2 regions of the Labilibaculum euxinicum genome follow, and region 1 is predicted to be linked to the other one. Evidence: riboswitches for the same ligand, from Rfam matches in the RefSeq annotation. Region 1 holds a riboswitch; the other holds the start of a gene.
The links. Region 1 has a riboswitch for thiamine pyrophosphate ahead of ACY0M5_RS14010 (class I SAM-dependent DNA methyltransferase). Riboswitches for the same ligand answer to the same signal wherever they lie in the genome.

Region 1 (4,284 bases):
TTGTGAAAGTCATAAGTTGGATCTTATCGAGAACATGTTTGCCCAGAACGAAATTGGTAAAATACAGGATGATGTGCATATGAATGATGTTGTTGTTGAGGAAAATAAAAACTTCAGCTATAATATATTAAAACCAAAAGGGGATTGTAAAATAGAAAAACTAACATTTATCTTTCATGGCTTTAATGAAAAAACGTGGGATAAATATTTGCCGTGGGGACAAGCTATTTGTGAGAAAACACAGAGCGCAGTTGTCTTTTTTCCGATCGCATTTCATATGCAGCGTGCACCAAAGCATTGGAGCGATAAAAAGGCAATGTTTGAATTGAGTAAAAAACGAAAAGCACAATTTCCAAATATTATTGGTTCCTCATTATCGAATGTAGCCATCAGCATGCGGCTTCATTCCATGCCGCAAAGATTTATCTGGTCGGGTTTGCAAACTTATTACGATATCATTCAATTTATTGAAGAGTGTAAAAGCGGCAAGCATGAATTAATCGATAAGGATTTTAGTTTTGATATTTTTGCATACTCTATCGGAGGTTTTTTGGCTGAAATTCTGAAGTTAACAAACCACAAAAATTATTTTAGTGAAACAAAATTGTGTTTGTTTTGCAGTGGTGCTGTATTTAATCGTTTGTCTCCTGTTTCTAAATTTATTCTGGATAGTGAAGTTAATGTTACCTTGTATTCTTATTTGGTTGAGCATTTCAGCAGTTTTTTAAAGAAAGATAATCTTCTGCATCATTACATTGAAGAAGATCACATGGAAGGGAAGGTATTTCATACCATGTTGGAGTACAAGAATATGAGATATTTTAGAGAAGCTTTGTTTAAAAAAGCCGAAAATCAGATTTATGCGATTGCCTTAAAAGGAGATTCTGTTTTTCCGACTTACGAGATTGAAAATACCTTGAAAGGAGCCTCCAGAGATATTAATATTACTGTAGAAGAGCTTGATTTTCCATATTCATATTCACATGAAAATCCATTTCCAATGAATAAGGCAGAGTCTGTAAATATTGAAGAAAGCTTAGATCTTGTTTTTAGTAAAGTTTGTGATTTTTTGAATCAGGAATAAATCTGATTATCAAATTAAATTAATCCTTTTTTAATACAGGTTGAAATGAAAGAAAATCAGACAAATTCCAGTGCTCTTCTAATCATCGACATGCAAAAAGGCTCGTTTACGCCCGCAACTCCTCGTTATGACACAAAGGGAGTTGTGAAGCGAATCAATCAATTGGCCGCTGGATTTCGTGAATATGGGAATCCTGTAGTATACATACAGCACAATGGTTCGAAACAGAATTGTTTTGTGCCTGGTACAGAAGAGTGGGAAATTCTGGATGATCTAAACATTGCTGAATCTGATTTGGTTCTATATAAAACGGCGAATGATTCTTTTTATGAATCCGACCTTGAAGAGAAATTGAAAGAACTAAACGTGAGCGAATTGGTGATTACGGGATGTGCAACTGATTTTTGTGTAGAATCCACAATTCAATCTGCATTGATTAAGGATTTTAATATTACCGTAGTTAAAGATGCGCATACGACGGCGGATCGGCCCCATTTATCTGCAGAGAAAGTAATTGAACATTACAATTGGGTTTGGAGTGATCTGATTCCAACTAAAGGAAGGGTTGAAATTGTGGCAACCGCAGAGATCTTATTTAATACTTAGGAAATATGCGTTCTCAAGAGAGGATGGGTGATTTGTTAAGTACTGCACACAGAAGTCAAAATCATTTGTTTCTAATACATTCTATTGTAAAATATTAATACCTTTGTCGTGTCGTTAGGGGTGCTTGAGTATTTATTTGGGCTGAGACTTTACCCTTTTACCTGATCTGCATAATAGTAGCGTAGGGAAATGATTCGTCTGATTTTAACTTGCCTAAGTAATTAGATAGAACCGTTTCGTTATGTACGAGGCGGTTTTCTGTTTTTACAGCCTTTTGTTTTGCAGATAATTATTACTAATTATTTGACTAATTAAAAATAACAAATGAGTTCTAAATTTAATAAGTACGCATCAGATTATGATGCGTGGTTTCTCGAAAATGAAAATGTATTGTATTCTGAAGTAAAACTTGTTGCCCATTTTCTTGAAAATGCAGGAGATATATTCTCTGTTGGTTGTGGAAGTGGCTTGTTCGAAACAATTCTTGAAAAAGAATTCAATATTTCGATAAAAAATGGAATTGAACCTTCGGAAGGAATGGCTGATATCGCTAGGAAACGTGGACTTAATGTGGACATAAGCACTGCGGAGGAGATGGAGTTAGGTAAGGAAAACTACGATACAATTTTGTTTAATGGTACGCCAAGTTATATTAGCGATTTGCAAAAAGCATTTAATAAATCTTACGATGCTCTACGTCCAGATGGTAAAATTGTAGTTATTGATGTTCCTAAAGAAAGTTCTTATGGAGTTTTGTATAATCTGGCAAAAGCGTTAGGCACTTGGGAACACCCATTATTGGAAGGAGTTCATCCAAGAAACCCTTATCCTATTGAGTTTGTGAAAGCCGCTAATTGGAGAACTACTGCAGAAAAGGTGGATATGTTGAAGAAATCCAATTTTAATAATCTTCAATTTGCTCAGACATTAACCAAACACCCCTTAAATTCCAATCTGGTGGCTGAAGAACCAATTAACGGATTTGATTGTGGTGATTATGTAGCTATTTGTGCAATTAAAAACTAATCGGTTATGAAAATGGGTAATAAATTAATTGAAAATTTATCTGCTATCAGAGAGCAAGCTCCTTTGGTTCATAATATTACTAATTTTGTAGTGATGAATACGACTGCAAATGCTCTGCTCGCTATTGGTGCTTCTCCAGTAATGGCACATGCCTTGCACGAAGTGAAAGATATGGTAAATATTGCTTCAGCATTGGTAATTAATATGGGTACTTTATCGGAAGAATGGGTCGAATCCATGATTATTGCAGGTGAAAAAGCCCGGGAAAGAAAAATACCAGTTGTATTCGATCCTGTAGGTGCAGGTGCAACGCCTTATCGAACATCGAGTGCTTTGCGAATAATTGAAACGTGCAAGCCTAATATAATAAGGGGAAATGCTTCCGAAATAATGGCTTTAGTTGATCAAACAATGCTTACGAAAGGAGTTGATAGTTCTGTGGCTGCGGATGTTGCTTTAGAATCAGCTAAAATTTTGGCATCTGGAAACAATTGTGTTGTTGTTATAAGCGGTGAGATTGATTTTATTACTGATGGAATAAAAGTTGAATCGGTTGGTTTTGGGAATCAATTGATGGCCAAAGTTACTGGAATGGGATGCACAGCTACAGCAGTTTTGGGTGCATTTGCTGCAACAAATCCCAATACATTTCAGGCGGCAGTATTTGGGATGATGGTGATGGGAATTACTGGTGAATTTGCTGCATCTAAGTCTAATGGACCGGGAAGTATGCAAATGCATTTTATTGATTGTCTGTACAGTTTATCTGAAATAGAAATTGAAAAAGCAACTTGTACTTTACAATGAGAACGGAAGATCTAAAATTGTATCTCGTTACTGACAGTGACCTTGCAAATGGGAAACCTCTTGCAGAGATTATTGAAGCTGCCATTAAAGGAGGCGTGAGTATGGTACAAATTCGCGAAAAGAATTCGACGACTAGAGAATTCTATGAGTTGGTAATGTCGGTAAAGCACATTTTAAAAGTTTACAATGTACCGTTAATTGTTAATGATAGGTTGGATATTGCCTTGGCTGTTGATGCGGATGGTTTACATATAGGACAGAGTGATTTGCCCTATAAGGAAGCTAGAAAAATTCTAGGATTTGATAAGATCATTGGATTATCAGTGGAGAGTATCGAACAGGCAAGAGAGGCAAATGATTTGGATGTAGATTATATTGGTTTATCGCCTGTCTTTTCGACACAAACAAAGAGCGATATTGCTAAACCACTTGGGCTTGATGGGATAAAGGAGATTGCTTCTTTTTCAAAACATCCATGCGTGGCTATTGGCGGGATCAATAAGAATAATTTGGGAAGTATTATAGAGGCAGGGGCTGATGGCGTTGCTCTTGTTTCTGCAATAATTTCGCAGGAATATCCTGAAAAAGCAGCAAGAGAATTAAAAAAGATTATTGATAGTATAATGAATGAACACATTGAGTAAATGGACTGGAGTACAAAAGCCTGGGAATCAATTGAGGAAATCTACACACAAATATTGAACTTATCCTTTATAAAGGAATTGACCAGTGGTACGCTTGAACGGGAAAAATTCAATTTT
Region 2 (4,284 bases), 1.9 Mb from region 1:
CGTGCAGTAAAGCCGACCATCGCAACCAAAGATTATTTGATTTTGGAGCTAATTGATCAAGAACCTCAAGTGTATGGTAGAAATTGTCTTTATGACTGATTCCTTTTCTGGTTTCCCGTCCTTTTAGTCTAACAAATTCAGGAAATATTAATTTTAACAAGCCTGTTTCATCCAGCAGCTTAAATCCGATAGAAGGTTTATCTGAAAGAATTATCTTATTTAATTCCTCGATAATTCTTTCTTTTGTGATGATATTAATTCGATCCTTATTGGTGCGAATAGCTTCAAGAGTTTCCTTCGATATTGTGAAATTAAGTTGGGTCGCAAAACGTATTGCCCTCATCATTCGCAAAGGATCATCAGAGAATGTTATTATTGGTTCCATTGGTGTTTTAATGATTTTATTATTTAAATCATTAATTCCATTAAATGGATCGAGCAACTCTCCAAAATTATTCTGATGCAGGCTAAGAGCTAAAGCATTAATGGTGAAGTCCCGTCTTTTTTGATCATCTTCGAGTGTGCCGTCTTCAACAATAGGGTTTCTGGAATCCCGATTGTAAGATTCTTTTCTGGCACCAACAAATTCAATTTCCAGATCTTTGTACTTTAGCATTGCCGTTCCATAGTTCTTAAAAACAGAAACTTTTGATATGCCGGCTTCTTTTGCTGCTTTTTGGGCTAGTTCAATACCGCTTCCAATAACTACAATATCAATATCTTTTGATTCCCGGTGTAAAAATAAATCTCTTACAAAACCTCCAATTACATAACTCTCGAGATTTTCACGGGTTACAATTTTGGAAATAATTGAAAATATAGGGTGTTTTAAATGTTCTTTCACTTTACTTTTTTTCAAACAGTTTACTCTAAATCATGTGCTTCAGGAGCCTAAAATCATAAATCCCTGATTCATTGCGCTGACAAAATTACAATTATTTAGATGGAATCTATAAAAACAAGCATTTTTTGAATCTGGCACACAAATTGTAAGATGTAAATATATATATTTATACATGTAAAATGATTGTGTTATTTTAATATTATAAGTTATGGTAGAACATTTGACAGTAGAGACATTTAAAGCGAAAGTATTTAATTTCGAAGAAAATAAAGATTGGAAGTTTGAAGGGAACCGACCTTGTTTGGTTGATTTTTATGCGGATTGGTGTGGTCCATGTAAAGCTGTTGCTCCTATTTTAGAGGAATTACAGGAAGAGTATGGTGATAATCTGGATATTTACAAGATTGACACTGAAAAAGAACGTGAGTTGGCATCAATGTTTGGAATTCAGAGTATTCCCTCTTTGTTGTTCATTCCTACAGATGGGCAGCCACAAATGTCACAGGGTGCTATGTCAAAAGAATCCTTTAAGCAGGCGTTTTCCGAAGTTCTTGGTGTAGGTGAATAATATTTGAGACTTAAAGTTTTGTTAAAGCTCCTGAATAATAATGATGGTTTTGAAAAAAGTATCATTTTTGTAAGAGAGTAATAATAAAAAAAGAAGTTGAACTAGGGGGTGTTCTTTTGTTGGGTTACCTTTGTAAAGAAACAAAGATGAAACGCGCCATGAGAAGACTTTTCTCACACATGAGGATGACTAAGTTGGCGAGTTCTCCCGAAACAAGTTCGGGACAGGCTATTTGGCAATAAAAAACAAATTTAGACACATGAAAAAAATATTTTTTGCATTTTTTGTAACAATGATAAACTTAAGTGCATTTTCCCAGGCAGCAAATGAAGTCATCCACTTGGATGATAATAGTTTTAAGGAGAAGGTATTTGATTTTACAAATAGTAAAGAATGGAATTTTAAGGGGGATAAACCTGTAATCGTTGATTTTTATGCAACATGGTGTGGTCCGTGTAAACGTGTTGCGCCTGTGCTTGAGGAGCTTCAAAAGGAATATGGCCAGGACATTCAGATTTACAAAGTTGACACCGATAAATCGCCAATGGTTTCCGGGGCATTTGGAATTAAAAGCATACCAAGTTTTTTGTTTATTCCTGTTAAAGGAAAGCCAACAATGGCACAGGGAGCTTTACCAAAAGAAACATTCGTAAAAGCTATAAAGGATGTTTTGGGTGTTAATGCACCTGAATCAATTAAATAGGGTTGAAAAAAGAAAGTTTAGGTTTTAGAAAGAGCCGGCATTTAGCCGGCTCTTTTGTTTTTGAACTATTTCCGATTACCTTTGTCGCAAAATCACAGTGGGGTGCCTTAAATAACAGGCTGAGATCATACCCTTTAAACCTGATCCGGATAATGCCGGCGTAGGGAAAATTGCGAATTAACTTTTCGCTAACCTGATCTTATTACAACCTCATTGCAATATATTATTAACGTTTTAACTTATAAACAATGTTTACAAGAAAGATGAACTGTGTTTTGCGCAGAGCTGCAGTGTTAATTTTATTGCAATTTGTATGTTTTATCGGATTCTCTCAACTTACCGTAACTGGTAAAGTTACCGATAAAGCAGGAAAAGCACTTCCGGGTGCCACAATAGCAGTAAAGGGAACTTATTTAGGAACCGTTGCCAGTTCGAATGGTACATACAGGTTTCAGAATTTAAAAGAAGGAAACTACAGTTTTGTGGTTTCATTTTTGGGTTATGAAAGTGCTCAAAAAGAAGTGAAGCTGGCTAAGTCAGAAGAAATTGACTTTAATTTGGAAGCATCTGCCATTATGGCCGATGAGGTTCTTGTTGCTGCTACCCGTGCAGATCGTAAAACACCAGTAGCTCTCACCAATGTGAAAAAGGACGAAATTGTTGCTCGAAATTTAGGGCAGGATATTCCCATGATTTTATCGTCTACACCTTCGTTTGTAACGACATCGGATGCCGGATCGGGAGTTGGTTATACTGGATTTAGAGTAAGAGGAACTGATGCGAATCGAATTAATGTAACCATTGATGGTATTCCTTTGAACGATTCTGAATCTCATGGTGTTTATTGGGTAAATATGCCTGATTTTGCATCTTCGGTAGAAGATATTCAAATTCAGCGTGGAGTGGGTACATCTACGAATGGAGCAGCTGCTTTTGGTGCAACAGTAAATCTTCAAACTTCGAAAGTTGCTTCGGAAGCATATGCTGAAATTGCAAGTTCTGCCGGATCATTTAATACGTTTAAAAATACGGTTAAAGTTGGAACAGGACTAGGAAAGAATGGATTTTCTTTCGATGCACGTTTATCTAAAATTACTTCTGATGGTTACATTGATAGAGCGAAAACTGATTTGCAATCTGTTTTTCTTTCAGGAGGATACTATGGCGAAAAAACAAGTATTAAAGCCAATTTTTTTGCAGGAAAAGAGCAAACTTATCAAGCATGGAATGGTGTTCCTAGTGTGAGATTAAACAATGATGAGGCTGGAATGCAGGAATATGCAGATAACTGGTTACTAAGTCAGGAGGCTGTTGATTTTATGAAAGCTTCAGATAGCAGAACTTACAATTTGTATACCTACAAGAATGAAACCGATAATTATTGGCAGAAACATTCGCAATTATTCTTAACTCATTTGTTATCAGAAAACACAAAACTGAATATTGGCTTGCATTATACGCATGGTGAAGGATACTATGAGCAGTTTAAACCAAACGATAAATTGAGTAAATATGGATTAGATCCAATTGTAATTGGAAGTGAAAGTATCACCAAAACAGATGTGATCAGAAGAAAATGGTTGAATAATGATTTTTATGGAACTGTTTTTTCTTTGAGTCATTCTTTCTCTACTGTTGATTTGGTTTGGGGTGGTGCTTTGAATAAATATGAGGGTGATCATTATGGTAAAATTCGTTGGATGAAAAATGCCGGTGATACTTTCCTTGATCATGAGTATTATTCAAGTACAGGAACCAAAACAGATTACAATACATATTTAAAAGCCAACATTGCAATCTCCGAACAGTTTAGCATTTATGCAGATATGCAGGTACGTGGTATTAATTATGAAATTGAAGGAATTGATGATGATTTTCGCGATCTGACTCAGAAGCATGATTTTGTGTTTTTTAATCCAAAATTGGGTTTAAATCTACAATTGAATAATTCTAACAGATTTTTTGCTTCTCTTGCAGTTGCAAACAGAGAGCCTAACAGAAGTAATTATACCGATGCTGAGCTAGGAAAGACACCAACAAGTGAACGTTTATTCGATTACGAATTTGGTTATAAATTTACTCGTTCAAATGTATTCTTTGAGGCAAACCTTTACTACATGGACTATAAGGATCAGTTGGTACTTACCGGACAAATTAATGATGTTGGAA

Region 2: linked by a shared signal. The riboswitch ahead of ACY0M5_RS06715 (TonB-dependent receptor) and the one ahead of ACY0M5_RS14010 (class I SAM-dependent DNA methyltransferase) in region 1 are both predicted to bind thiamine pyrophosphate.

What each region holds. Positions count from the first base shown of each region.
Region 1 is NZ_OY782756.1:3,494,704-3,498,987, reverse strand. It holds gene ACY0M5_RS14020 (DUF6051 family protein) at 1-1,084, shown strand, start outside; gene ACY0M5_RS14015 (cysteine hydrolase family protein) at 1,130-1,690, shown strand; TPP riboswitch at 1,797-1,895, shown strand; gene ACY0M5_RS14010 (class I SAM-dependent DNA methyltransferase) at 2,015-2,716, shown strand; gene thiM (hydroxyethylthiazole kinase) at 2,729-3,523, shown strand; gene thiE (thiamine phosphate synthase) at 3,520-4,167, shown strand; gene tenA (thiaminase II) at 4,168-4,284, shown strand, end outside.
Region 2 is NZ_OY782756.1:1,589,139-1,593,422, forward strand. It holds gene ACY0M5_RS06700 (CCA tRNA nucleotidyltransferase) at 1-859, opposite strand, end outside; gene trxA (thioredoxin) at 1,053-1,412, shown strand; gene trxA (thioredoxin) at 1,672-2,115, shown strand; TPP riboswitch at 2,204-2,300, shown strand; gene ACY0M5_RS06715 (TonB-dependent receptor) at 2,364-4,284, shown strand, end outside.